2 regions of the Nocardioides panacis genome follow, and region 2 is predicted to be linked to the other one. Evidence: predicted binding sites of a transcription regulator. Region 2 holds the regulator's gene; the other holds the start of a gene.
What was found. Region 2 encodes LexA, which represses DNA repair genes until DNA is damaged. Its sites were predicted from a motif close to TCGAACANNTGTTCGA; they were not measured.
Positions count from the first base shown of each region.

Region 1 (14,407 bases), 1.5 Mb from region 2:
GACCCCGACCACCGTGAGCCCTGGCTGGTCGTCCAGGACCACGGCCAGGCTCGCGCTCAGCACCTCGTGGTCGTCCACGATCAGCACCCGCACCGGGCGGTCGTCGGACGACCCCGGTGCGTCCGGGCGATCGGGCGAAGTGTCGATGGTCGCTGCCTCGTCTCGTCGCCGGCGCTCACAGGCCGGGTCGAGTAGAAACGCTCGCACATCTAGTGCCGTCGCACTAGACGACGCCGGTCGCCCGCGGTCCTCGCGCCGCACGGCGCTGCGGACGTAGCGTGACCGGATGAGCACGCCGAGGCCCGCTCCCCGGGCCGTCGCCCTGCCCGGGCTGGTCGAGATGCTGCTCGACGCTGCCCCGATCCCGGTCGTCGCGATCGACGCGGACGGTCGGGTGACCTACGCCAACGAGTCCGTGACCGAGTCCTTCGGGTGGGACCCCGGAGAGCTGGTCGGGCTGCCGGTGCAGACCCTGGTGCCGGCCGGCGTCGACGGGGTGGGCGACGACGGCCACGACGGCGTCGGGCTGCACAAGGACGGGACCCCGGTGGCCGTCGAGGTCACCGTGACGTCCCTGCCGGTCGGGGACCGTGGCGAGACCTGGCTGGTCGCCGGGATCGTCGACCTGTCGACCCAGCGGAGCACGGAGGGGCGCCTGCACTCGGTCGGCCGGGCGTACCTCACGCTCGCCCAGATGAACCAGGCCATCGTCCGGGCGCCCGACGAGGCCACGTTGTACGCCGAGACCTGCCGGGTCGCGGTCGAGCAGGGCGGCTACCTCGGTGCCTGGGTGGGGGCCGCCGACGACCAGGGGCGGGTGCTCCCGCTCGCCACCGCCGGCGTGCTGGACGACTACATCGACCACCTGGAGATCACGGTGGACCCCGCGGACCCGCGCGGCCGGGGCCCGACCGCGGTCGCGCTGCGCGAGGGCCGTCCCTGCTACAGCGGCGACTTCCGCACCGACCCGGCCACCGCGCCGTGGCACGAGCTCGCCGCGCCGTACGGCATCGCGGCCTCGGCGACGCTGCCGCTGCACCTGGCCGGTCGGCCGGTCGCCGTGCTGTCGCTGTACTCCGGGCGGTCCGGGGAGTTCGACGAGGACATGCGCGCGCTGCTCGCCCAGGTCGGCGAGAACGTCTCGTTCGCCCTGGACGGCTTCGCCGCCGCCGAGCGGCTCCGGCACGTGGCGGCGCAGCGCAGCGGGCTGCTGCACCGGCTGGTCTCGGTGCAGGAGGACGAGCGCGCCCGGATCGCGGCCGACCTGCACGACGACGCGGTGCAGGTGCTGGCCGCCATCGACCTCCGGCTCGGGCTGCTGCGGCAGCGGCTCGAGGAGGCCGCGCCCGACCTGGTGCCCTCGGTGGAGACCATCCAGGACACCGTGACGCACGCCGTCGACGGGCTGCGCCAGCTGCTCTTCGACCTCGAGCCACCAGCCGAGCACAGCACCTGCGAGGCGGCGATCCGCGACGCGGCCGCCCACATCTTCGTCGGTCAGCCGCTCACCTGGACCCTCGACTGCGCGGACGACGTGTCCCTGCCCGAGGTGGAGCGGGCGCAGACGCTGCGGATCGTCAAGGAGGCGCTGATCAACGTCCGCAAGCACGCGCAGGCGACGCGGGTCGACATCGTGGTGCGCAGACGGGACGGAGGGGCGGAGGTCACCATCACCGACGACGGGGTGGGGGTGGACCCGGACCAGCTGGTCCCGGTGCCCGGCCACCGCGGCCTGGAGACGATGCGGGACCGCGCCGAGATCACCGGCGGCTGGCTGCGTCTCGAGCAGCCGGCGTCCGGCGGGACGACGCTGCACTTCTGGATCCCGGGGACGTCCTAGCCGTGCCGGAGGGCTGCCCGGCGAGTTGACGCGGTCGCCACCGCCTCATATCGTAGTTATCTGGTAGACAAACTACGTCAGGCTGACGGGTGCGCCGGGAGCCCGGGGGCCGACCGCGAGGGCGAGCCCGTGTCCGCCTGACCCCCGATCGCGGGACCCGGTGGCGCGCACCCGCCGCCGGGTCCCGCACCCCGCGCCGGCTCGGCGCTGTCCGCACCGTTTTGTGTAGTTGTCTGACAGACTTATCGCATGCGAGTCTCCGCGAAGTCCGACTACGCCCTGCGGGCGCTCATCGAGCTGGCCTCCCGCAAGGACGGCGCACCGGTGAGCGCGGAGGAGCTCGGCCGGCTGCAGGAGATCCCACACGGCTTCCTCCAGGCGATCCTCGCGGACCTGCGCAGGGCCGGCGTCGTGATCAGCCAGCGCGGGCAGTCCGGCGGCTGGCGGATGGCCCGTGACGCCGGCACGGTCAGCGTCGCCGACGTGATCCGGGCCGTGGACGGCCCCCTGGTCAGCGTCTACGGACTGCGCCCCGAGGCGGTCTCCTACAACGAGTCCGCCGAGGTGCTCCAGCACGTCTGGATCGCCGCGCGCAGCAGCCTGCGCGACGTCTTCGAGCACGTCACGATCCGGGCGCTGGCGGACGGCAAGCTGCCCAAGGCGGTCTCCTCCCGCACCGCGTCCGAGGACGCCTGGCAGCCGCACTGACCGGGTGCGGGGCTCCGCTACGATCCCTGCTTGGTTGAGCAGACAGCCGCGCTTGAACGCCCGAGCCGAGGCTGGATGTGACGACGTCGATCCCGGGACCGCCCGGAACCTTTCGCTTCTCCCGCAGCACCCAGGCCTGGACCTGGTCCGAGCAGCTCTACACCACCTTCGGGTTCGCCCCGGGTGACGTGGTGCCCACCCGGGAGCTGGTCCTGTCGCACCAGCACTCCGAGGACCGTGGCACGGTGCAGCAGGTCCTCGACGACACCCTCGAGACCGGTCGCCCGCACTGCGTGTGGCACCGGCTCGTCGACGCGCAGGGCAGCACCCGCCAGGTCGTCACCCTGTGCGCCGGCGACTTCGCCGGCGACGGCACGCTGGTCGGCGTGAGCGGCTTCCTGGTCGACCTCACCGAGCCCGTCCGTCGTACGACGGCCCGCGAGGTGGACGAGGCGCTGGAGCTGATGGCGCAGAGCCGCCCGGCGATCGAGCAGGCCAAGGGCGCGCTGATGGTGACCTACGGGCTCGACGCCGACGAGGCGTTCCTGCTGCTGCGCCGCTACTCCCAGCAGGTCAACGTCAAGGTGCGCGACGTGGCCCGCGCGGTCGTCGAGTCGCTGCCGGACCGCGACCTGCCGCACGTCTCCCGGGCGGTCTGGGACGCGCTGGCCGCGGGGCTGTCCGGCCCGGTGGCGGACGTCCAGGAGTCGACCGGCACCTGAGTCAGACGGTGGCGTGAGCGTCGACCCACTCGACGAACGCCCGCCCGGCGCGCCAGTCGTCGCGCACCCGGTCGAGCAGGTCGGCGGTGTGGATCACCGGCTCGAAGCCGTAGGACTTCCCGAACGACATCGACTTGTGCCGGAGCAGGTCGATCCGCGGGTGGTCGGCGTCGTACCCGCGCGGCGTGGTCTTCAGCGTCTCGCCGCCGAGCTCCCAGCCCTGGCGGAGCATCCGGTCGACGATCTTGCGCAGCGCGGTGCCGGTGCGGTCGTCGTCGACGGCGGCGCGGAAGGCGGCCAGCCGCGGCGAGCCGGAGTCGTAGAAGCCCACCCCGACCCGCACGCCCGGGGCTCCGACCTGGACGTACCAGCCGGTGCCCTGGCCGGCCTGGACGAAGCCGCCCTGGTGGGTCTTGTAGGGCGTCTTGTCCTTGGCGAACCGCACGTCGCGGTAGGGCCGGAACAGCTTCGCCTTGCCGAACTCCGGCTCCAGGGCCGCGACGAGCGCCGCCATCGGCGCCTTGACCGCGGTGTCGTAGGTGTCCTTGTGCGCCGTCCAGAACGACTTGGTGTTGTCCATCTCGAGGTCGTCGTAGAAGTCGAGGGCCGCGACGGGGAAGCCGTCGAACGCCGTACCGGTTGCGTCCATGCCCGCGAGGATAGTTCGGGGTCCCGGGGGGTCCGCCTGTGCCATAGTCCCGGGCGTGACCGGACCCCGCCTCCTGCTGCTCAACGGTCCGCCCGGCGTCGGGAAGTCGACGATCGCGCGGCGCTACGCCGACGAGCACGCCGGGGTGCTCGCCCTCGACGCCGACCGGCTGCGGGGCCTCGTCGGCGGGTCCGCCGAGCGCTTCGAGGAGACCGGGGAGGTCGTGCGGCGGCTGGCCCTCGCGATGCTGGCCGAGCACCTGCGGGGCGGCCGCGACGTCGTGCTGCCCCAGTACCTCGGCCGGGTCTCCGAGCTCGAGCGGTTCGAGCGGGCCGCCCGCGACGCCGGCGGCGCGGTCCACCACCTGGTGCTGCTCGACGACGCGGACGCCTGCGTGCGTCGCTTCGGGTCGCGGGGCGACCGCGAGGACGACCCCTGGCACGCGCAGGTGCGGGACGCGGTCGCGGCGTCCGGGGGCGAGGAGCTCCTGCGGGCCATGCACGCCCGGCTGCTCGACGTGCTCGCCGCGCGTCCCGCGGCGGTCGTGGTGCCGAGCCGCGAGGGCCACCCGGCCGCGACGTACGACGCGGTGTTGGCGGCCCTGGTCAGGGGATGAGCAGCGTGGCCGCGACCATCGAGTGGTCCGAGGGGATCACGCCGGAGATCTCCAGGGTCGACGGGTCGTGGTCCACGACCGTCTTCCAGTCCGTGACCGGCAGTGCGTTGCTGGCGAACACCCAGTCGATGTTGTTGCCGATCCGCGAGCCCTGGAAGGCGGAGTAGCCCGACACCTTGCGCACGAAGCCGTGGAAGGAGTTCATCCAGGCGTCCACCCGGTTCTGGGCCCGCGGCGAGACGGCGTTGGGGTTGGCGTACTGCTGGTTGAGCACGTCGCCGAAGCCGGCGCGCTGCATCGCGGGCAGCATCTGGGCGGCCCAGGAGGAGAACTTCGAGGTGTTGAAGTCCCCGACGACCACCACCGGGCGGCCGTTCTGCAGGGCCGTCACCCGGTCGATCAGCTCGTGCCACTGGGCCACCCGGACGGCGGTGTCGTAGGAGTCGAGGTGGGTGTCGGCGAACAGGAGCTCACCGCCCGTGGCGCGGACCCGGAACACGCCCCACGCCAGGTAGCGGTCGATGTGGCCGGCCGACTGCGCGGCGTACCTCAGCGAGCCCTGGGCGAGCAGGTCCAGCGTGTCGGTGTTGTAGAGGATCCGGGTGCTGTTCGAGGCGCCGCGGTAGGCCGGCACGCAGGCCTGGTTGCTGTTCTCCCGCGCGCAGTTGTACGACGCCTCGTTGGTCACCGCGTAGTGCGCGCCGGCCGCGTTCACCGCACCGCGCAGGTCGCCGTACTGGGTGGTGCCGTAGTCCAGGCTGCTGCCGTAGATCGTGCTCTGGTTGGCCTCCTGGAGCCCGACGACGTCGACCTGCTCGCGGAGGATCTGGGCGGCGACCACCGCGCGGCGCTCCCGCCAGGGCCGCATGTCGGCGGTCGACTTGGCGTCGTTGTTCACGCCGAAGACGTTGAAGCTGGCGACCCGGACCGGCGCCTGGCCGGTGCTCGTGCCGGGGGCCGGTGTGCCGGCCGGCCAGACGATCGGGGTGGCGGCGGGCGCGGCGGGCGGCGGCGTGCTCGGGGCGGCGGGCGTGAAGGTGCGCCCCGAGGCGGTGCGGGTGAACGGGCTCAGCGGCTCCCGGTGCGCCGGTCCACCACCTGGACGCGGACGTAGTAGCGGCTCGCGGCGCGCAGCCCGGTCAGCCGGCCCGCTGCCCGGCCGGTGCGCAGCGACCTGGCCCCGCGCATCGCCGCGCTGGTGGAGTACTGCACCCGGAACGCCCGCGCCCCGCGCGGCGCCGTCCAGCGCACCGTCAGCGTGGTCGCGGTCGCGGCGCTGGTCCGCAGCCCCTTCGGCGCCGACAGCCGGTGCGCCGCGTGGGCCGGTCCGACCAGGGTCAGGCTGGCGGCCAGCACGCAGAGGCAGGCGAGCAGGGCGCGCACGACGGGGCCGTGCGGACGCACGGCGGGGTGCGAGGCGGACATGGTGTTCCCGGAGACTCAGACGAAAGACCGACGTCTGAATTGTCGGAATTTCCGGGACTGTCCTGAAGTGCGTGGAGCGGATGACGAGATTCGAACTCGCGACATCGACCTTGGGAAGGTCGCGCTCTACCAGCTGAGCTACATCCGCAGGCCCCCGTGCGGGGACGACGCAGATAGTACCCAATGACTGCGCCGTCCCGCCGGGACCCTCCCGCGCCGGGCGGCGCGGGTCAGCTCACGGGGCGTCGGCCAGCCAGCCGACCAGGTCCACCGTGCGGCCGCGCTGGTGAACCCCGGGGCCGCCGTACGGGTAGTCCGCGGCACCCGGGTCGCTGGCCGCGTCCAGCGCGGCGACCTCGGCCTCCTCGAGGTGCAGGCCGGCGGCACCGAGGTTGTCGGTGAGCTGCTCGGTGGTCCGGGCGCCCAGGATCACCGACGTCACCGCCGGACGGTCGGCCAGCCAGGCGAGGGCGACCTGCGCCATCGTCACGCCGCGGCCCTCGGCCACCGCGCGCACCGCGTCCACGACGTCCCAGGTGCGCTGGACGGTCGAGCGCCGGTCGTAGGCCTCCACGCCGCGGGCGGGGTCCTCGCCGAGCCGGGTCGCGCCGGTCGGGCGCTCGTCCTGCTTGTACTTCCCGGTCAGCCAGCCGCCGCCGAGCGGGGACCAGGGCAGCAGCCCCAGGCCGGCGTCGAGGCACGAGGGCACGATCTCCCACTCGAGCTCGCGGACCAGCAGGTTGTACTGCGGCTGCAGGGTGACCGGCGGGGCCCAGCCGTGCTCCCGGGCCAGCGCCACGGTCTTCTGCACCTGCCAGCCGGTGTAGTTCGAGAGCCCGACGTAGCGCACCTTGCCGGCGCGCACGAAGTCGTCGAGCGTGCCCAGGGTCTCCTCGAGCGGGGTGACCGGGTCCCAGGAGTGCACCTGGTAGAGGTCGACGCACTCGGTGCCGAGGCGGCGCAGTGAGTCCTCGAGCGCGCGCTGCAGGTGTCGGCGCGACAGCCCGACGTCGTTCACGTCGTCGCCCATCGGGAAGCGGCCCTTGGTGGCCAGCACCACCCGGTCGCGCACCTCCGGCGAGGCCTTCGCCAGCCACCGGCCGATGATCTCCTCCGAGGTGCCGCCGGTGTAGACGTCGGCGGTGTCGACCAGGTTGCCGCCGGCCTCCAGGAACGTGTCGAGCTGCTCGTGGGCGCCGGTCTCGTCGGTCTCCTTGCCGAAGGTCATGGTGCCGAGGGTGAGGGTGGAGACGGCGCAGCCGGTCCGGCCGAGGGTTCTGTAGTCCATGCCGCCATCCTGACCTTGCACGCAAGGGGTTGCCAACCGGGCTTGTCGGGTATTTCATCCAGTGACAGCCGTCACTCGGGAAGAAGAGCACATGCGCCGTACGCCGCTCGTTGCAGCCGTCCTCTCCACCGCCCTCGTCTTCCCGCTCTCGGTCGTCGACGCGGCGAGCAGCGCCCCCGCGCGACGGGCCGGTGACGACCCGGAGTCGTCCGCGCTCCGGTCCGCCGAGCTGTCCGCCACCACCCGGCTCGCCGACCGGCGCAGCCTCGTGGTCGGCGACCGGTTCTACGAGATGGGCGCCGAGGACGGCAGCTACCCGGCGACCGGGTTCCACACCCGCGGGGAGATGGGCGGCTTCTGGACGCCGCCGGTCAAGCTCCTCGACGGGCTGTGGTTCAAGCTGGGCGACTCGTGGCTGTCGTCGAAGAAGTACACCAGCGGCTTCGGCTACTCCCGGATGGACCTCGGCACCTACGACGGGGTCCGGGTCACCCGCACCGACTTCGCCCCCAACGGCATCCGGGCCGGCGTGGTCGGGCTGCGGCTCTCGTCGCCCACGGCGCGGACCGTGACGCTCGCGGTCGACGCGCACTCCGAGCTGATGAAGGTCTACCCCTGGGGCGAGACCAAGCCCAGCCAGACCACCTACAACCTGCCCGATTCTGCGTCGGTGGACGGGCGCAGCCTGCTGTTCCGCGAGCTGGGCCGGCCTCCCGAGCCGGGCGCCGAGGTGCACGACTACGCCGCCCTGGTCGGCTCGTCGCTGACCCCGTCGGCCACCGACGTCACCGGCGCCCACCGGGGTCCGCAGGGTGCCGTGATCTGCCCGGCGTCCGGCGCCGGCACCCCGGACCAGCCCGACCGCTGCGACGACACGGCCTACGGCAAGGGAGCCGGCGGCGGCCTGACCTACCGGCTCAGCGTCCCCGCCGGCGGCCGCACGGTGTGGTTCTCCGTCGCCGGCTCCGACGACGGCGTCGCCGCGGCCCGCAGCGCGCAGAGCGCCGCCCTGCGCAACCCGGCCGCCCTGCTCCGTACCAAGCGCGCCGAGCGGGCCGCCGTACAGCAGCACACGCGGGTGATCCTGCCCGGCGACCGGCTGCTCCAGCAGAGCGTGACCTGGAGCAAGCAGAACCTCGCCGACTCGGTGCAGGAGGCCCGCCACCTGCAGGTCCGGGTCACCAACGCCGGAACGAAGTACCCCGCACCGGTCGGCACGGTCTCGAAGGCCCGCTGGATCGGCGCCGGCTGGCCGGACTACCCGTGGCTGTTCGCGACCGACGGCGAGTACACCGGCTTCGCCGCCGTGGCCAGCGGCCAGTTCGCCGCGATCGAGGACCACCTGCGGGCGCTGCGCGACGTCAGCGTCGCCGCCAACGGCACCAGCGGCAAGGTCGTCCACGAGGTCACGCCCGACGGCCAGGTCTACTTCGGCGCGAACGGCGACCCGGGCAACACCGACGAGACCGCGAAGTTCCCGAGCCTGGTCGCCCTGGTGTGGCGCTGGACCGGCGACGACCGGTTCCGCGACGACCTCTACTCGTTCGCGGTCAGCAACATGCGCTACATCTTCCGCGAGCTCGACGCCGACCAGGACGGCTGGCCCGAGGGGCTGGGCAACGTCGAGCGGGCCGGGATGGGCGAGGAGAAGCTCGACAACGCGGTCTACACGATCCGCGGGCTGCGCGACCTCGCCGACCTCGCGGCCAGCAAGGGCGACACCACGACCCGGCGCTGGGCCGCCGGCAAGGCCGCCGGCCTCGAGGCGCGCTTCGACAAGACCTGGTGGTTCGGCCCCGCCGCCCAGCAGTACGCCGACTCGCTGGACGACCCGGGCAACAAGCAGGTGTTCCAGCGGCACTGGATCGGCGTGACCCCGGCCGAGGCCGAGATCACCCGCCCGGGCCGGGTCGCCGGCCCGCTCGCCCCGACGGCCCACGCCCGGGCGCTGGTCAAGAAGCGCGAGTCGGCCTGCTACTCGGGCACCTACGGGCTCTTCCACACCGGCACCGGCGCGACCAGCGACACCGGCGGCAACCCCGGCGCGACCTGCGACTCGGCCACCTCGTCGGTGAAGGCCGAGCGGGCGGTGTTCACGCTGAACACCTCGATCATGGCGGTCGCCGAGGCGGCGCTCGGCCGGATGGCGCCGAGCCAGCTGCGGCGCTACACGACCGACAACGCCCGGGTTCAGCTCGCCCGCAAGGTGTGGGAGCTGCCCGGCGCGATGCCGGAGATCGTGCCGTCCCCGGACTTCAAGCCCGCGAACATCGACCGGAAGTTCACCGAGCGGTCGATGGCGCTGCAGGCCTGGGGCACCTACGGCATCCTCTGGCCGGTCGTGCACTACCAGCTCGGCGTCAGCCCCGACGCGGGCCGGGACCGGTTCACCGTGGTGCCGCAGGTCCCCTCGCGGCAGTACCAGGTCGCCGGCCGCGACATCCGCATCGGGCACGGCCTGGTCAACGTCACCGCGACCCGCGGCAACGGGCGGCTGGTCACCACCGTCAAGCAGGACCGGCGCTCCGCGCTCACCATCGGCGCGCTGCTGCCCGCCGGTGCGAAGGTCTCGAAGGTGACCCTGGACGGTGCCAAGGCGTCCTACCGCGTGGTGAGCACCGCGCGCGGCCGTGAGGTCCGGGCCGGGGGGCGGCCGCGAGGCCGGCCGCACCGTGCTGGTGGTCCGCTACCGCTGACCGCGCTCGCGGGGCCGGTCCGGGCGGTGCCCGGGCCGGCCCCTCGGCTCACCCCACCCGGGACGGTACGACGGGCGCGAGCCCGGGCCGGCGCGGCGAGAGGGCGTCGCCGGACGACGTGCCGCGGAGCCGGCGCTGCACCCACGGCGCGGCGTGCGCCCGGGCCCAGGCCAGGTCGGCGTCACGGCGCTGGCGCCGGTCCATCTCCGGCAGCGGCGCGAGGTCGAACGGCACCAGGTCGTGCTCGACCCCCAGCGCGTCCAGCACCGCGATCGCCATCCGCTGGTGGCCGGCCGAGGACATGTGCAGCCGGTCCACGTCCCAGAGCCGGGCGTCGCGGTACTCCCGCAGCCGCCAGAAGTCCACGACGGTCGCGCCGTGCGTCTCGGCCACCTCGCGGACCAGCTCGTTGTAGGTCGCGACCCGCCCGCGCAGGTGCCGGAACACCGGCGCGAAGCCGAGGTCGAAGCCGGTGAAGAGCACGACGTGCGCCCCCGAGCCGGCCAGCCGGGCCACGGCCGCGTCGTACCGCTGGACGAGGGCGTCGATGCTGACCCGGGGCCGGAGGATGTCGTTGCCGCCGGCGTAGACCGAGACCAGGTCCGGGCGCAGGGCGAGGGCGGGCCCGACCTGCTCGGCGATGATCGCGTCCATCTTGCGGCCGCGGATCGCCAGGTTCGCGTAGCCGAGGTCGGGGACCGTGGCGGCCAGCCCCTCGGCGGCCCGGTCGGCCCAGCCCCGCACGCCGTTGGGCCGCGTGGGGTCGTGGTCGCCGACACCCTCGGTGAACGAGTCGCCCAGGGCGACGTACCGGTGGAAAGTGCTTGCCATGTGCACCATTCTCGACGGTGTCCACGGCCGGCCGCGATCGGGGGCCCGCGGGCGGGAGGAGTCTGTAGGGTGCCGGTGTGCTGCTCTCCGACCGCGACATCCTCGCCGAGATCGACGCCCGCCGGGTCGCCCTGGAACCCTTCGACGCGGGCATGGTGCAGCCGTCGAGCGTCGACGTCCGGCTGGACCGGTTCTTCCGGGTCTTCGAGAACCACAAGTACCCGCACATCGACCCGGCACAGGACCAGCCCGACCTCACCCGGGAGGTCGAGCCCGAGGGCATGGAGCCGTTCATCCTGCACCCCGGCGAGTTCGTCCTCGGGTCGACGTACGAGGTGGTCACGCTGCCCGACGACGTCGCCGCGCGCCTCGAGGGCAAGTCCTCGCTGGGCCGCCTCGGGCTGCTGACCCACTCGACGGCCGGCTTCATCGACCCGGGGTTCTCCGGGCACGTGACCCTGGAGCTGTCGAACGTCGCGACCCTGCCGATCAAGCTGTGGCCCGGGATGAAGATCGGCCAGCTCTGCTTCTTCCGCCTCTCGTCGCCGTCGGAGCACCCCTACGGCTCGGCGAAGTACGGCTCGCGCTACCAGGGCCAGCGCGGCCCGACGCCGTCGCGGTCCCACCTCAACTTCCACCGCACCGACATCTAGGTCGCACCCACCGGCTGTCCCGCAACCGCCGCGCGGCCGCCCCCGGCTGGGTCACACTTCTCCCGGAAGTCCACCAGGTTCTCGGGAGCGTTTTCGATGGTCGCAGCGGTACGGCGCTGGGCGGTGCCGGTCACCGAGTCCGAGGCGCGGGTGCTCACCAGCGCCTGTCTCGCCGCGTCGGCGCTGTCCGCGTTCTGCTCGCTGGTGCCGTTCAGCCCGACCGCCCCGACCCGGTTCTCCGCGCTGCTCGCCGTCGTCGCCGCCGCGCTCGGCGGGACCCTGTGGGCCTCGCGGCGGCGGCTCGCCCAGGGCGTCGTGCACGCGGTGATCGGCCTGGTCGTGGTGCTGGTCAGCGGCTGCGTCGCGCTGTCCACGACGCCGGTCGGCGCGGCCGTCACCGCGTTCGGCTTCGTGTGGATCGCGATCTTCGTCGCCTGGTTCCACCCCGGCGTCGCGACCCGCCTGCACACCGCGGCGATCGGGGTCGGCCTTCTCGTCGGCCTGGCCTGCAGCGACGCCCCCGCCCTCGTGCAGACCTGGGTCTTCGTGATGGCCACCGTCGCCGGGGTCGCCGGCACCCTCGACGTGCTGGTCCGCCGGCTGCGCCGCGCCGCCGACCACGACCAGCTCACCGGGCTGCTGAACCGCTCCGCGTTCCTGGCCGCCGCGCGGCGCACGCTCCGGCAGCCGCCGGCCCGCCGCGGCCCGGTGTCGGTCGCGGTCCTCGACCTCGACGACTTCAAGCTCGTCAACGACCGCGACGGTCACGCCGCGGGTGACCGGCTGCTGGTCGACCTCGCGACCAGCTGGCAGGCGACGGTGCGACGTACGGACGTGCTGGCGCGGTACGGCGGCGACGAGTTCGTGCTGCTGATGCCGGACACCACCGCCACGGACGCCGCCGAGCTGCTGTACCGGCTGGGTGCCGCCAACACCGCGTCGCGGTGGACCGCCGGCGTCGCGCAGTGGGCCGGCGAGCCGCTCGAGGAGTGGATCGCCCGCGCGGACGCCGACCTGTACCGCCGCAAGGCCCGGCAGCGCGGGCTCGGTGACGCGGGGGCCGGCCGGTCCGTGCTGCACCGGGCGCCGGCGCCGGAAAGCGTCGCCAGCCGCACTGCCTGACGCCGACCCGGCGCCTCTAGCGGCGGAAACTGTGCCGACCCGGCAACTCTGGCGGCGGGAGGGTCGCCGACCCGGCGGCTTTGGTGGCGGGAGGGGCGCCGACCCGGCGTCTTTGGTGGCGGGAGGGGCGCTGACCCGGCGGCTTTGGTGGCGGGATCCCGGTCGAGCCGGTGGGTACGACGGTGTGGGACTGGGCTCGTGCGGGTGCCCGCGCAGGCCAGGTTTCGTGCACCGTTGCCGGCCGGTCGTGGTTGTGCACGGGTGCGGGCATCTGTTCGGAAGTGATGGCTGGTTGTTCTTAGCGTGGTGGGTATGTCGACGACCATCCGGACCGAGGACCAGGCGCATCCGATCGCCCGGTTCTCCGGCCGGCTGCATCAGGTGCTGGACGGGCTGGCGGAGGCGCCGGCGTGGTCGATGACCCCGGACGAGCAGCGCACGGTGGTGGTGGGGCTGGCTCGGGCCGAGGCCCGGCTGGCCGAGCTGCGGCTGCGGGTGCTGGCCGTCGCGGACCGCAACGACGTCGCGGCGGACTCGGCGGCGACCTCGACCGGTGCCTGGCTGGCCCAGGTCACTCGGCGGACCCGGGGTGCCGCGCACGCCGAGGTGGCTCTCGCGGTGGCGTTGGATACCGGGTTCAGCGTGACCCGGGACGCGTTGGCGGCCGGGCGGGTGGATCCGGCGCAGGCGACGGTGATCGTCCGCTCGATCCAGGCGTTGCCGGAGTCGGTGTCGAGGCTGGACCGGGGGCGGGCCGAGGCGCACCTGGTGCGGGCGGCCGGCGAGTTCGACGCGGCGGCGCTGAGGGTGCTGGGGCGGCGGGTCTTGGAGGTGATCGACCCCGACGCCGCGGACCTCGCCGAAGGTCGTCGGCTCGAGGCCGAGGAGGCCGCGGCCGCCCGGGCCACGTTCCTGGAGCTGTCGGCGAACCCGGACGGCAGCCACACCGGCCGGTTCAAGATCCCCGCGCTGCACGCGGCGATGCTGACCAAGATGCTGCACGCCTTCACCCACCCCCGACACCACGACCAGCAGCAGCCAAACAGCCGGGTGAGACTGTCGCGGCCCGAACGGCTGGGGGAGGCGTTCTGCCGGCTCCTGGAGCGGGTGCCCGCCGACCGGCTGCCGGTGGCCGGCGGGATGTCGGCGACCGTGGTGGTGCTGCTGGACTACGACCGGCTGCTGTCCGGGCTCGGCACCGCCACCTTGGACACCGGGCAGCCCCTGTCGGCCGGCGCAGCCCGGCAGCTGGCCTGCGAGGCCGGGATCGTGCCCGCGGTCTGGCGGCGCGCCCTGGGCTCGGCGTCGGTGGTGCTCGATCTGGGGCGGCGGACCCGGCTGCACACCGAGGCCCAGCGCACCGCGCTGACCATCCGGGACCGGGGCTGCACCACGGTGGGCTGCGACCGGCCGGCCGCCTGGTGCCACGCCCACCACGACCAGCCCTGGTCCCAGGACGGACCCACCAACCTCGTCAACGGTCGGCTGCTGTGCGCGTTCCACCACGGCAAGGCCCACTCACCCGGCTACGACACCAGCCACCTGCCCACCGGACAGATCCAAGTTCCACCGACGGACGTGAGAGCATCCGCGCATGGGTGAGCGCCATGGGCTCCTGGACCACGAGGGTCTTCGGACCGCGGCGCTGCTCGGCGTCGTCCAGACCGTGTTCCACGTTCGCAAGCTCCACCGGCACGGCTGACCGCGGAGCCGACGATGACCTCGCCGATCGGGATGACGGAGGACTGCCCCTGCGGCACCGGGCAGGCGTACTCCGCCTGCTGCGGTCCTCTCCACGACGGGCAGGCTGCCGCGACGGCCGAGCAGCTGATGCGTTCGCGGTACTCCGCTTACGCC
Region 1 covers NZ_CP077062.1:4,412,062-4,426,468, forward strand. Annotated here, with positions in the region: gene KRR39_RS21545 (response regulator transcription factor) at 1-93, opposite strand, end outside; gene KRR39_RS21550 (sensor histidine kinase) at 287-1,840, shown strand; gene KRR39_RS21555 (RrF2 family transcriptional regulator) at 2,090-2,548, shown strand; gene KRR39_RS21560 (PAS and ANTAR domain-containing protein) at 2,626-3,270, shown strand; gene KRR39_RS21565 (DUF2461 domain-containing protein) at 3,272-3,919, opposite strand; gene KRR39_RS21570 (ATP-binding protein) at 3,975-4,535, shown strand; gene KRR39_RS21575 (endonuclease/exonuclease/phosphatase family protein) at 4,525-5,607, opposite strand; gene KRR39_RS21580 (fibronectin type III domain-containing protein) at 5,604-5,960, opposite strand; tRNA gene KRR39_RS21585 (tRNA-Gly) at 6,033-6,108, opposite strand; gene KRR39_RS21590 (aldo/keto reductase) at 6,196-7,248, opposite strand; gene KRR39_RS21595 (SGNH/GDSL hydrolase family protein) at 9,993-10,775, opposite strand; gene dcd (dCTP deaminase) at 10,853-11,428, shown strand; gene KRR39_RS21605 (GGDEF domain-containing protein) at 11,525-12,550, shown strand; gene KRR39_RS21610 (HNH endonuclease signature motif containing protein) at 12,863-14,152, shown strand; gene KRR39_RS21615 (YchJ family protein) at 14,267-14,407, shown strand, end outside.
Region 1: a site for LexA is predicted at 12,814-12,829, ahead of KRR39_RS21610 (HNH endonuclease signature motif containing protein). Genes of this name have one in related genera too.

Region 2 (14,407 bases):
GGTCGCCCGGGGCGAGTGGATCGCAAAATGAATCGCCGCCCGGCGCCGCGCCGTGCGAGCATCGAGGGGCGCCGGGAATCCACCCGGCGGCTCTGACGTTCTCTCTGGTGGATATGACTAGCGCACACGAATTCGACGCCCACACGCCCGACCCCGTCACGCCCATCGACGAGCGGGACGACATCAACCTCGACGACGCCCTCGCGGAGACCGACGACTGGGAGAGCCCGGACGGACCGGACCCCGAGGAGAGCACCGGGTCCTACGACCTCGCGGAGCGGCACGCCCTGCGCCGGGTCGCCGGGCTGTCCACCGAGCTGGAGGACATCTCCGAGGTCGAGTACCGCCAGCTGCGGCTGGAGCGGGTCGTCCTGGTGGGGGTCTGGACCGACGGCACCGTGGAGGACGCCGAGAACTCGATGGCCGAGCTCGCCCTGCTCGCCGAGACGGCCGGCTCCGAGGTGCTCGACGCGTTCTACCAGCGCCGGCAGAGCCCGGACCCCGCGACGTACATCGGGCGCGGCAAGGTGGACGGCCTCAAGGAGATCGTCCAGGCCACCGGCGCGGACACCGTGATCCTCGACGGCGAGCTCGCGCCCAGCCAGCTCAGGAACCTCGAGGACCGGGTCAAGGTCAAGGTGGTGGACCGGACCGCGCTGATCCTCGACATCTTCGCCCAGCACGCCAAGTCCCGCGAGGGCCAGGCCCAGGTCGAGCTCGCCCAGCTCAACTACATGAAGCAGCGGCTGCGCGGCTGGGGCGGCAACCTGTCCCGCCAGGCCGGTGGCCGGGTGGGCTCGCAGGGCGGCGGCATCGGTGGCCGTGGCCCCGGTGAGACCAAGATCGAGACCGACCGGCGCCGGATCAACACCAAGATCGCCAAGCTCCGCAACGAGCTCAAGCACATGCGGGTCACCCGGGACACCAAGCGCTCGGACCGGCAGCGGCACCAGATCCCCTCGGTCGCGATCGCCGGCTACACCAACGCCGGCAAGTCCTCGCTGCTCAACCGGCTCACCGACGCCGGCGTGCTGGTCGAGGACTCGCTGTTCGCGACCCTGGACCCGACCACCCGCAAGACCACCACCTCCGACGGCCGGATCTACACGATGTCCGACACCGTGGGGTTCGTCCGGCACCTGCCCCACCAGCTGATCGAGGCGTTCCGCTCCACGCTGGAGGAGGTGGCCGACTCCGACCTGGTGCTGCACGTCGTCGACGGCTCCCACCCGGACCCGGAGGGCCAGCTGGCCGCGGTGCGCGAGGTGTTCGCCGAGATCGGCGCCGACAAGGTGCCCGAGCTCGTGGTGATCAACAAGGCCGACGCCGCCGACCCGATCCTGATCTCCCGCCTCAAGGGCCGCGAGCCGCACTCGGTGGTGGTCTCCGCCAAGACCGGCGAGGGCATCGCCGACGTGCTGCGGGCGGTCGAGGCCGACCTGCCGCACCCCGGCGTCGCCTTCGACGCGCTGCTGCCCTACGAGCGCGGCGACCTGCTGAACCGGATCCACGTCAGCGGCGAGGTCGAGTCCGTCGAGCACACCGGGGACGGCTCGCGGGTGCGCGGCCGGGTGCACGCCGACCTGGCCGGGGAGCTCGAGCCCTACCTGGTCAAGGCGTAGCCGCCGTGTCCTACGACTTCGGCGACCGGCCGCGGCCGCCGTTCGTCGGGGACGAGCGGGAGGTGCTCGACGGGTGGCTCGACTTCCACCGGGCCACCCTGCTGATGAAGTGCGAGGGGCTGACCCTCGAGCAGCTCAAGGTCCGCCCGCTGCGGACCTCGAGGCTGACCCTGCTCGGCCTGGTGCGGCACCTCACCGAGGTCGAGCGGGGCTGGTTCCTGCCGTTCCTGGGCGAGCCGGTCACCGAGCTCTACTGCACCGAGGCCGACCCCGACGGGGACTTCCACGGCGTGCCGCACGCCGACGCCGAGGCCGACCTGGCCCGCTACGGCGAGACCGTCGACACGATCAGCGACCGGCTCCGCCGGCACCGCCTCGACGAGGTCGAGGAGGACGGCGGCACGTCCTACAACCTGCGCTGGATCTTCACCCACATGGTCGAGGAGTACGCCCGCCACAACGGGCACGCCGACCTGCTGCGCGAGGCCATCGACGGCACCCGCGGCGAATAGGGTCCCGGACCGGTTTCCCGATCGGCGCCCCGGGTAGCGGGGGGTGGTGCACGAATCCACTCTCACGCTGACCGTCGACGGGGTCTCCCGCACGGTCACCGTGGACACCCGGACCACGCTCCTCGACACCCTGCGGGACCGGCTGGGGGTGACCTCCCCCAAGAAGGGCTGCGACCACGGCCAGTGCGGTGCCTGCACGGTGCTGCTCGACGGCCGTCGCACGCTGAGCTGCCTGCGCCTCGCGGTCGCCGAGCACGGCGCCGACGTGGTCACCTCGGCCGGCCTGCGGGTCGGTGACGACCTGCACCCGGTGCAGCAGGCGTTCATCGACCACGACGGGCTGCAGTGCGGCTACTGCACCCCGGGCCAGATCTGCTCGGCCGTCGGCATGCTCGAGGAGGCCCGCGCCGGCCACCCGAGCCACGTCACCGAGGACCTCGAGGCCGGTCTCGACGGGGGAGCCGAGCTCACCGACGAGGAGATCCGGGAGCGGATGAGCGGCAACCTGTGCCGGTGCGGCGCCTACCCCCACATCGTCGCGGCGATCGCGGAGGTGGCCCGGTGAAGCCGTTCACCTACGAGCAGGTCCTCGACCCCGCCGAGGCGGTGGCCCGGGTGACCGGCAGCCCCGAGGCGGTGTACGTCGCGGGCGGCACCAACCTGGTAGACCACCTCAAGCTCGGCGTGGCCACCCCCGACGTGCTCGTCGACGTCAGCCGGCTGCCGCTCGACGAGGTCGAGGGCCTCGAGGACGGCGGCCTGCGGATCGGGGCCGCGGTCCGCAACGCCGACCTGGCCGCCCACGCCGCCGTACGACGGGGGTACCCGGTGCTCGCGCAGGCGCTGCTGGCCGGCGCCTCGGGGCAGATCCGCAACGTCGCGACCACCGGGGGCAACCTGCTGCAGCGGACCCGCTGCGTCTACTTCCAGGACGTCACCACGCCCTGCAACAAGCGCGAGCCCGGCTCCGGGTGCCCGGCCCGCGAGGGGTTCCAGCGCAGCGCGGCCGTCCTCGGTGCCTCCGAGCACTGCGTGGCCACGCATCCCTCGGACATGGCCGTCGCCCTCGCCGCGCTCGACGCGGTCGTCGTGGTGCTCGGCACGGACGGCGAGCGCCGCGTCCCGATGAGCGACTTCCACCGGCTGCCCGGTGACCGGCCCGAGCTGGACACCACGCTCGCGCAGGGCGAGCTTGTCACCGCCGTCGAGCTGCCGGCGCTGCCGGACGCGAGCCGGTCGGCCTACCGCAAGGTGCGCGACCGCGCGTCGTACGCCTTCGCGCTGGTGTCCGTCGCCGCCGTCCTCGACGCCTCGGGCGGCACCGTCCACGACGTCCGGATCGCCCTGGGCGGGGTGGCCCACAAGCCCTGGCGGGCCAGCGTCGCCGAGGAGCGGCTGCGCGGGGGACCGGCCACCGAGGAGGCGTTCCGGGCCGCCGCCGAGGCCGAGCTCGCCGCCGCCGTCCCGCTGGACGGCAACGCCTTCAAGGTGCCGATGGCCGTCAACACGATCACCGCCACGCTGCGCAACCTCGCCGGAGGATCCCGATGACCGTCACCGAGCCGCGCGCGTCCGTCGGCACCCCCGTCGCCCGCATCGACGGGGAGGCCAAGGTGCTGGGCCTGGCGAAGTACGCCTACGAGCAGGTCGTGGACAACCCCGCCTTCCTGCACCCGGTCCAGGCCACCGTCGCCCGCGGCCGGGTCACCGGGTTCGACTCCTCGGCGGCCGAGGCGCTCGAGGGTGTCCTGCTGGTGCTCAGCCACCTCAACGCGCCCGCCCTGGCGGACACCAGCGACCAGGAGTACGCCGTCCTGCAGTCGCCGGGCGTCGCGTTCCGCGGCCAGATCATCGGCGCGGTGGTGGCCGAGTCGCCGGAGACCGCCCGGCACGCCGCCGAGCTGGTCCGGGTCACCTACGACCAGCACCCGCACGACACCGAGCTGCGCGAGGACCACCCGGACCTCTACGAGCCCGGCCAGGTCAACCCGTCCTACCCCGCGGACACCGACGACGGCGGGGTGGACCAGGCGCTGGCGGCCGCGGAGTTCGTGGTGGACCACCGCTACACGACGCCGATGGAGCACAACAACCCGATGGAGCCGCACGCGTGCACCGCGCTGTGGCAGGACGGTCCGAGGCTGACCCTGCACGACTCCACGCAGAGCGTGCACGGCGTGCGGACCCGGCTGTCCGGGATCCTCGGCCTCGACCCCGAGGCGATCCGGGTGGTGTCGCCGTACGTCGGCGGCGGCTTCGGCTCCAAGGGCATGCCGCACGCGCACAACGTGCTGGTGGTGCTCGCCGCGCAGCTCCTCCCGGGCCGCCCGGTGAAGCTCGTGCTGACCCGCCAGCAGATGTTCACGCTCGTCGGCTACCGCACCCCCACCCTGCAGCGGGTCCGGCTCGGCGCCGACGCGCAGGGCCGGATCACGGCGGTCTCGCACGAGGCGGTGGAGCAGACCTCCCGGATCAAGGAGTTCGCCGAGCAGACCACGGTCGGCACCCGCAGCATGTACGCCGGCGACGCCCGTCGTACGACGCACCGGCTGGTGGCGCTCGACGTCGCGGTGCCGTCGTGGATGCGGGCGCCGGGGGAGGCGCCCGGCATGTTCGGCCTCGAGTCGGCGATGGACGAGCTCGCGGAGACCGTCGGCCTCGACCCGGTCGAGCTGCGGGTGCGCAACGACCCGGCGACCGACCCCGAGACCGGCCTGCCCTGGTCGAGCCGGCACCTCGTCGAGTGCCTGCACGAGGGCGCCGCCCGCTTCGGGTGGGACCTGCGCCGGGCACCCGGCTCGCGGCGCGAGGGAGACTGGCTGGTCGGCCTCGGGATGGCCAGCTCGACGTACCCCGCCTACCTCATGCCGGGCAATACCGCGTCGGTCTCCTACGGCGGCCACGGCCACTACTCGGTCCGGATCGGGGCGGCCGACATCGGCACCGGCTCGTGGACCGCGCTCACCCAGATCGCCGCGGACGCGCTGGGCATGCCGTTCGACCACGTGCACCTCGAGATCGGCGACACTCAGCTGCCCAGGGCCACCGTCGAGGGCGGGTCGGCCGGGCTGGCCTCGCACGGCTCGGCGATCCTGCTGGCCGGCCAGCGGTTCCGGGTCGAGCACGGCGACGCCCCCGAGGCGGGTGCCACCACCGAGGCGACCACCGAGCCGCCCGGCGAGCCGGCGTACGCCACGCACTCCTACGGCGCGCAGTTCGTGGAGGCCCGGGTGAACGTCGACACCGGGGAGGTGCGGGTGCCCCGGATGGTCGGGGTGTTCTCCTGCGGCCGGATCGTCAACCCGCGCACCGCCCGCTCGCAGCTGATCGGCGGCATGGTGTGGGGGCTGTCGATGGCGCTGCACGAGAAGTCGGTCGTGGACCACGCGCTGGGCCACGTGGTCACCCACGACCTCGCGGACTACCACGTCCTCTCGCACGCCGACATCGGCGACATCGACGTGACCTGGCTCGACGAGGAGGACCCGCACGCCAACCCGCTGGGCGCCAAGGGCATCGGCGAGATCGGCATCACCGGCACCGCCGCCGCGGTGGCCAGCGCCGTCCACAACGCGACGGGCCGACGGATCCGCGACCTCCCGATCACCCCGGACAAGCTGCTCCTGCCCTGACCCTCCGCCCCCCGCTTGTAACGCGGGGTTATGGACGCTGCACCCCAGGTACGCCGCGTGCGAACCGTCCACGGGCCGTGCGGAGCCGGCGCTGCGGGACGGCCGCCGCCCTTGTCGTGTGCTGTGGACGGTTCGCCGGCGTCGTACCGCTGCTCCAGCGTCCATAACCCCGCGTTACAAGCCGGGGGGAGGGGCTGGACCTGCCCTTGACATGTGTCGCTCGTCACTTCATCCGGCCGTCGCTGGAGCGCTACGGCCGGGGCGGCACGCCGATCTGGTGGACCGAGTGGGGCGTCACCCCGACGCACTTCTACGAGGTCAGCGACGCGGTCTTCTCCGGGGTGTTCCTGCTCCGCGGGATGGCCTCGTCGATGGGCCGCATCGAGGCGCTGTCCTACTGGGTGGTCTCCGACCACTTCGAGGAGCTCGGCCGCCCGCCGGCGCTGCTGCACGGCGGGTTCGGCCTGCGCACCATCGGCGAGCTGCGCAAGCCCCGCTGGTGGGCGCTGGCGCTGCTCAAGCGGCTCGACGAGCGGAGGCTGCCGGTGACCTTGGCCGGCGACGGCGCGGGGTCGCTGGTGGAGACGCTCGCGACCCGGTCCGAGGACGGTGCCGTCTCGGTGCTGGCCTGGAACATGACCCTGGACCAGACCAAGGCGGCCGGCTCCGAGCCGCACGACCGCGACGTCACGGTCCGCGTCGACGGGCTGGTCGCGGGGGCGTCGTACACGCTGACCCACGACCGGGTCGACGCCGACCACTCGAACGTCGCCGGGACCTGGGGCGCGCTGCGCGACGGCGACCAGGCCTGGCCCGACGAGGAGCAGTGGGCGGCGCTGCGCGCCGCCGACCGGCTCGAGGCGCTCGAGGAGCCGCGGGAGGTGCTGGCCGACGCCGACGGCACCGTGACGGTGACGACCACCCTCCCGATGCCCTCGATCTCGTTCCTGCACCTCGCCCCCGCCGACCCGGCGACTCCGGCGGGCTGACCCCTGCCGACCCGGCGGGTCTGGCGGGCGTACGCCCGCCACACCCGCCGGGTCGGCGTCGGCTCGGGGGCCTGTGGAGCGGGGGCGGGGAACGTCGGCCGTTCTCGGTAGGGTGCTCCGGTGCCCGAGACCGACGCCCCGCCCACCTCCCGAGTCCGTGAGGTCCTGGCGAGCGCCGTGGAGGCGCTCGGCGGCCAGGAGCGGGCCGGCCAGATCCAGATGGCCGAGGCCGTCGCCCGGGCGATGACGTCGGGGGAGCACCTGCTGGTCCAGGCCGGCACCGGCACCGGCAAGTCGCTGGGCTACCTCGTCCCGGCGCTGCTGCACGACCGCCGGGTGGTCGTCGCGACCGCCACCCTGGCCCTGCAGCACCAGCTCGTCGAGCGGGACATCCCGGCGCTGCTCGAGGCCGCCGACCACGTGCTGCACAAGAAGCCGTCGTACGCCGTGCTCAAGGGCCGCTCGAACTACGCCTGCCTGCACCGCATCCGGGAGGGCGTGCCGGACGAGCAGGGCGCGCTCGTGGAGATGCCGACCGGCTCGATGGGCAGCGAGGTCCTCGCCCTGCGCGCGTGGGCCGAGGAGCAGACCCAGGTCAAGGGCAACGGGGACCGCGACTCGGCGCCCAAGCACGGCGACAAGGTGTGGCGGCAGGTCTCGGTCAACCACCGCGAGTGCCTCGGCGCGGCCAAGTGCCCGTTCTCCGACGAGTGCTTCGCGGAGCGGGCCAAGGAGAAGGCCGCCCAGTCCCAGCTGATCGTCACCAACCACTCGCTGCTGGCGATCGACGCCATCGAGGGCGTCCCGATGATCCCCGAGTACGACGTCGTGGTGATCGACGAGGCCCACGAGCTGTCCGCCCGGGTCACCCAGGCGGCGACCGACGAGCTGTCCGTGCCGGAGGTCGAGCGCACCGCGCGCCGGGCCCAGCGGCACGTCGAGGGCATGGAGGCCGACGACCTCGCGGACGCCGGCGACGCGCTGCGCGCCGCGTTCGACGAGTGCCCACCCGGACGCCTCGACACGTTGCCGGAGCCGCTCTCGGACGCCGTCCAGCTGGTCCGGGACGCCTCGCGCGCGCTGATCTCGGCGTTCCCCAAGGAGTCGCAGTCCGACGGCGAGGGCGACGCGGGCCGCACCCAGGCCCGCGGGGCGGTGCAGGAGCTGTTCAAGAACAGCGAGCGGATGGCCGCCAACTCCCAGGCCGACGTGCTGTGGCTCTCCGAGCGCGACCGGGCCCGCGGCGGCGACCAGCTCTGCGTGGCGCCGCTGCAGGTGTGGGGCCCGCTGCGCGACAGGCTGCTGGCCGAGAAGACCGTGGTGCTGACCAGCGCCACGCTGATGCTCGGCGGCGACTTCAGCTCGGTGGCCACCTCGCTCGGGCTCAAGCCCAGCGAGCGCGTCGACCACTCGCTGGCGGAGTCCCCGGAGCCGGCGGCGCCCGACGACGGCCGGCAGCCGTGGCGCGGCATCGACGTCGGGTCACCGTTCGACTACGCCCGGCAGGGCATCCTGTACGTCGCCAAGCACCTGCCTCCGCCCGGTCGCGACGGCCTCGGGGCCGCCCAGCTCGACGAGATCGTCGACCTCGTGGACGCCGCCGACGGCCGCACCCTGGGGCTGTTCTCCAGCCGCCGGGCGGCCGAGGCGGCGGCGGAGGCGGCCCGCGAGCGGCTGCCGCACCTGACGATCCTGGCCCAGGGCGAGGCGCAGCTGCCCGAGCTGGCCCGGCTGTTCGTCGAGGACCCGCACGCCTGCCTGTTCGGCACGCTCAGCCTCTGGCAGGGGCTCGACGTGCCCGGCGACACCTGCCAGCTGGTGCTGATCGACCGGATCCCGTTCCCGCGCCCCGACGACCCGCTGATGTCCGCGCGGCAGAAGGCCGCCGACCAGGCCGGCGGCAACGGGTTCATGCAGGTCGCCGCGACGCACGCCGCGCTGCTGCTCGCGCAGGGCAGCGGCCGGCTGATCCGGACCACCAGCGACAAGGGCGTGGTGGCCATCCTGGACCCCCGGCTGGTCACCGCCCGCTACGGCGGCTTCCTGCGCGCCTCGCTGCCGCCGATGTGGTCGACCACCGACCGGTCCGTGGTGCTCTCCGCGCTCAAGCGGCTCGCCTCCTGACGCGGCGCGAACCCCGGTGCTAGCGTTTTCGCCATGCAGCGGAACCCGTGGTCGATGGTCGCCCTGGTCGTGGCCTGCCTCCTGCTCGTGGTCGGCGCCGCCGCGGAGCATGACCCGGGTGACGCGAAGCCGGTCACCACGGTGCACCGGCCGCTGACCCCGTAGCCCTCCCGGGTGAGCCGACGCTCGTCGGGCGCGCGGCGGCTGGAAGGATGTCCGCATGGGGAGCACCTACGTCGTCAGCGACGTGCACGGACATCTGGACGACCTGCGCGAGGTGCTGCAGCACGCCGGGCTGGTCGACGGCGAGGACCGCTGGACCGGCGGCGAGACGGACCTGTGGGTCCTCGGCGACCTCGTGGACCGCGGCCCGGACGGCATCGGGGTGATCCGGTTCGTGCGCTCGCTGCAGGAGCAGGCCCCCGACCGGGTGCGGGTGCTGCTCGGCAACCACGAGGCGCTGATGCTGGGCTACCACCTGTTCCCCGACACCCGGTTCGCCGAGCTGTGGCTGCTCAACGGCGGGCACGAGATGGACCAGGCCGGGCTCACCGCGGACGACGTCGCCTGGGTGCGCAGGCTGCCGGCGATGGCCCGGGCCGGCGACCGCCTGCTGATGCACTCCGACACCACCGACTACCTCGCCTGGGGGTCGTCCGTCGACGAGGTCAACGCCACCGTGGCCGGGCTGCTCGCCGGTGACGACGCGCAGGAGCACTTCGACGTGTTCGCCGCGCTCACCAGCCGGTTCGACTTCAACGGCACCGACGGCGCCCGGGTCGCGAGGGCCGTGCTCGACACGCTCGGAGGCGAGCAGATCGTGCACGGCCACAGCATCATCGGCAGCCTGCTCGACGTACCGTCCGCGCAGGTCGAGGGTCCGCTGACGTACGCCGACGGGCTGGTGGTCGCGATCGACGGCGGCCGCTACGACGGCGGACCGCTGCTGCTCGTCGCGCTCAGCTGACCCGGGGAGTCACCGGCTGGCGTGCGCGGCGTACCGGGTGGTCAGCGCGTCGTCGAGCGGGAGGCCCGAGCAGCTCTCGTAGGTGTTCTGGTGGCACCGGTAGCGGGTGCTCGCGTTGATCAGGTCGAGCTCGACGGAGCTGACCTCGTGCGAGGAGAAGCCGACCAGCCGGGTGCCCGCGCCGGAGCGGGTGAGCCGCACCGGGTAGCCCACCACCCTGCCGTTGCGGTGGTGCACGATGACCCGGGCGAGGGAGCCGCGGTACGTCGCCGGCATGTCGACCGCGACCCGCAGCGTGGCGTGCCGGCCCAACGACGGGCTCGGGACGTAGCGCACGAACAGCTGGCCGAGGTGGTACAGCGTGGCGGTGTGCGGGTGCGACGTGGGCGACCTGCGGCTCAGCGTGCGGGAGGCGAGCAGCGGCGAGGCGTGGTAGGCGTGCCCCTCGGAGTAGTAGTGCGCGGGGTCGCGGTTCCACACGCCGAACCGGGCGAGCGTCTCCGCGATCGTGGTGCCCTTGAGTGCCAGCACCCGTTGGAGCGCCTGCAGGGAGTAGGCGTCACCGGCCGCCTGCTCCCACACGTACCGGATCATCGTCGGGTCGTCGGTGTTCCCCGGCCCGGACGACTCGCTGAGGAACCGCCAGAACAGCCAGGCGCCGTACCCACGCAGGTCCGCGGTCGCGAAGTCCAGGGGCATGTCGGAGGCGGCGAGGGGGCTGCCGGCCAGGTAGCGGCGGTTGTCGTCGACCGCGTCGAACAGCTGGTCCTCCATCCAGGTCGCGGTGCCCTCCATCAGCCACGGGTCCTCGGACCAGTCGTAGGCGAACTGGACCGCGTGGAACAGCTCGTGCGCGGCGGTCACCCGGAGGTTGTCCACCGGCGTGCGGGTGCCGCCGAACTCGGTGGCGGCGTAGTCGTTGTCCAGCACGCAGTAGCCGTAGACGGCCCGGACCGAGGTGCGCGCGGTGTCGTCGGGGACGCAGTAGCCGTAGAGGCCCTGGTCACCGATGTTCGCGAGGTAGACGTCGAGCCGGCCGTCCCCGCCGTTGTCGATGGCCGCGGTGTCCGGGACCGGTGTGCGGTAGCCCATCACGGCGGTCTCGGCCGTGTAGACCGCGTCGACCGTCTGCAGGGTCAGGCTGACCCAGGACGGCACCGTGGCGGGGTCGCCGTCGGAGCCGGTGGGCGCGTTCGCGTCGTTCTCCACCCAGTGCACGCAGACCGTGGCCGTGCAGACCATCGCGGCCGGCACGGTGTACTTCGGCTCGCCGCCGACCGCGTTCGACCCGTCGGTGGGCCGGCGCAGGATGTGCCGGGCGGAGCGGCGCTCGGCCGGGGTGGCCAGGTCGTGGGCGCGCAGCGCGAGCTCGCGCAGCACCAGGGTGCCGTCGCGGGTGGGCTGCGTGGCCGGGCGGTCGGCGCGCGACTGCGGGGCACTGGTCGTGGGTGCGAACAGGTCCTGGGCGCCGGCCAGCGCCCGGGTGGCCGCGGTCGCCGGGTCCTGCACGGGCTCGGGGGTGGTGCCCTCGCCGACGGTAGGTGCGGGCGCGGGGGCGGTGGTCGCCGTGGTGACGTCCGGACCGGGGTCCGCCACGGCGACGGCGCTGCCGAGGGGCCCGACGAGCAGAGTCGTCGTGAGAGCGAGGGTGAGCAGTTGTCCGATCACGGGAGACACCGGTCTGTGAGAGGGACAGTCAGCCTAGCCTCGGTGGGACGGTCGGTGCCGCGTGTCGCGAGATCTGCCGGGACGATCTGGGGAAAGCCGGACAGAGCGGCGGACGCGACGACGGACCGCCCCGTGAGGGGACGGTCCGTCGGTCGTGCGGAGCGGTCAGACGCGGCGCAGAACCGCGGTGACCTTGCCCAAGATCGTGGCGTTCGTGCCGTCGATCGGGTCGTAGGCCTGGTTGTGCGGCAGCAGCCACACCTGGCCGTTCTTGCGCTGGAAGGTCTTGACCGTCGCCTCGCCGTCGATGAGCGCGGCGACGATCTCGCCGTTCTCGGCGGTCTGCTCCTGGCGGACCACGACGTAGTCGCCGTTGCAGATCGCCGCGTCGATCATCGAGTCGCCGACGACCTCGAGCATGAACAGGGTGCCCTCGCCGACCAGGCTCTTGGGCAGCGGCATGATCTCCTCGACCCGCTCGTCGGCCAGGATCGGGCCGCCGGCCGCGATCCGGCCGACCATCGGCACGTAGGTCGCCGCGGGCATCGCGTCGCCGACGCCGGTCTCGTCCACGGACTCCGCCTCGTCGGGGTTGAACACCGACAGTGCCCGGGGGCGGTTGGGGTCCCGCTTGAGGTAGCCCTTCTCCTCGAGCACGCGCAGCTGGTGGGCGACCGACGAGGAGCTGGTCAGGCCGACCCGTTCGCCGATCTCGCGCATGCTGGGCGGGTAGCCGCGACGCTCGATCGAGTCCCGGATCACCGTCAGCACGCGCTGCTGGCGCGGGGTCAGGCCGTGGGCGTCCGGGGGGCCGTCCGGGAGCTCCGCGACGTCGGCTCCGCCGCCGGTGTCCTTGCGCTTGCCTGCCATGGGGTTGCTCCTTCTGCCGCGTTCCGCTCGCCTGACCGTGCTGTCACGTTAGTCGTCGGGCGACGCGTTGTTCAAACATTTGTTCGAACGGCGTGTCGCCCGGCGACGGTGCCGTCGACGGGTCCCGGAGGTCGTCTGGTTGGCTCCTGGGCATGGACAGTGCGGTGGTGACCGGGGCGGGCCGGGGCATCGGGCGGGCGGTCGCGGCGCTGCTCGTGGAGCGTGGGTACGCCGTCGTGGTGACCGACGTGGACGGTGCGGCCGCCCGTCGTACGGCGGGCGAGGTGGGTGCGGTCGCCGGGCTCGCGCACGACGTGCGCGACGAGGCGGCGCACGTCCTGGTCGCCGGGGAGGCGGCCCGCCACGGCCGGCTCGCGGTCTGGGTGAACAACGCCGGCGTGGGTGACGACGGCACCCTGGTCGAGCTCGCGTCATCGTCGGTGGACGCCCTGGTCGACGTCAACCTCAAGGGCGTGCTGTGGGGGATGCGGGCAGCGCTCGCCGCGTTCGGGGACGGCGGCGGTGACGTCGTCAACGTCGCGTCGTCCTCCGGCCTCGGCCCCGTCCCGGGTCTCGCGGTGTACGCCGCGACGAAGGCGGCCGTCGTCTCGATCACCATGTCCGCGAGCGTCGAGGTGCCCCGCGGGGTCCGGGTGCACGCGCTGTGCCCGGACGGAGTCGACACCGCGATTGTCGAGGGGATGCGCCCCGACGGGCCGGCCAAGGCGATCGTGCACTCGTCCGGCCGGCTGCTCACCGTGGAGGAGGTGGCCCGTGCGGCGGTCGCGCTGGTCGGCTCGCGCCGGGTGGTGCGCAGCCTGCCGGCCTGGCGGGGAGCCCTCGTCCGCGTCGGGTCGCTGGCCCCGTCGCGATCGGCTGCGGGGTTCCGGCTGTTCGCCCGGGTCGGCCGCCGGGTGATGGAGCGCCGCGGATAGGTTCGAACGTTTGTTCGCTCAGGGTCTTGATCCGTTCGAACACATGCTCTAATGTCGCACATGTGTTCGATCGAACAGCCGTTCGAGGAGCAGCTTCCGGAAACTGTCGGAGGTCCTCGATAGAACTTCGGTCATGGACGCACCGTTCGACTCCCCGACCGACTCCTTCCCCAGGAGGTCCCAGATGAGCACCATCGCGATGAACCCCGGTTTCACCCGTGAGCGCGCCAGCCGCGCCCCGCGGACGACACCCGTCCGCCTGACCCGTCGTGGCCAGGTCGTGGCCGTGGTGCTGTTCCTCGGGCTGCTGCTCGCGGTGCTGACGGTCTACGGCTCGCACTCCGCTGCCACCGGTGAGGCCGGTGCCCCGGTCGCCACGCGGACCGTCGAGGTCGGCCAGGGCGACACCCTCTGGGCGATCGCCTCGGAGACCGCCGAGCCCGGCCACGTCCGCGAGATGGTGCACCAGATCCAGGAGCTCAACGCGCTGCCCAGCGCCGCGCTGCGGGTCGGCCAGGAGATCGCGGTCCCGGTGCGCTGACGCACCCACAGGCTTGCCGACGACCTCCTCGACCCGGGTCGACGGCTTGAGGGGAAACGAGGGGCGGGTCCGCGCTCATGCAGCCGCGGCCCGCCCCTCGTTCTCTGTTTGCCACCGCCGTCCCGCCCCGACTGGTCGAGCTTGTCGAGACCAGTCCGGAGCTGCGGAACGAACCAGGCCTCCCCGGTCCCGGTCGACGCCGGTTCCGTTCCGCAGCTACTGGTAGTCGCCCGACAGCACCGCGGTGGCCTCACTGATCCGCAGCGAGGAGGTCGGCCCGGCGATCGTGACGGTCTCCGGGATGGCCTGCCAGCCGCCGTTCCCCACCCGGAAGCGCGCCGAGTAGGTGACGTCGACGCTGGGCGCCACCGTGGTGTGCGCGTCGGTGTAGCTATGGGTGATGTCCGTGGCCGGGTACGGCGCCCCCGGCGTCGAGGTGGTCGCAGACGTCCCGTCCCCGTAGTGCCACGCGAACGAGGTGGGCGTCGCCTCCACGTCGACCGACTGGCCGAGCAGGGTGAGGGTGCGGGTGAACGTCTGCGGGTCC
Region 2 covers NZ_CP077062.1:1,059,361-1,073,767, forward strand. Annotated here, with positions in the region: gene dapF (diaminopimelate epimerase) at 1-31, shown strand, start outside; gene hflX (GTPase HflX) at 114-1,622, shown strand; gene KRR39_RS05275 (DinB family protein) at 1,628-2,134, shown strand; gene KRR39_RS05280 (2Fe-2S iron-sulfur cluster-binding protein) at 2,181-2,699, shown strand; gene KRR39_RS05285 (FAD binding domain-containing protein) at 2,696-3,685, shown strand; gene KRR39_RS05290 (xanthine dehydrogenase family protein molybdopterin-binding subunit) at 3,682-5,766, shown strand; gene KRR39_RS05295 (GH39 family glycosyl hydrolase) at 5,973-6,755, shown strand; gene KRR39_RS05300 (ATP-dependent DNA helicase) at 6,876-8,879, shown strand; gene KRR39_RS25535 (hypothetical protein) at 8,913-9,044, shown strand; gene KRR39_RS05305 (metallophosphoesterase family protein) at 9,100-9,846, shown strand; gene KRR39_RS05310 (MXAN_6640 family putative metalloprotease) at 9,856-11,514, opposite strand; gene lexA (transcriptional repressor LexA) at 11,680-12,384, opposite strand; gene KRR39_RS05320 (SDR family NAD(P)-dependent oxidoreductase) at 12,537-13,319, shown strand; gene KRR39_RS05325 (LysM peptidoglycan-binding domain-containing protein) at 13,453-13,860, shown strand; gene KRR39_RS05330 (hypothetical protein) at 14,077-14,407, opposite strand, start outside.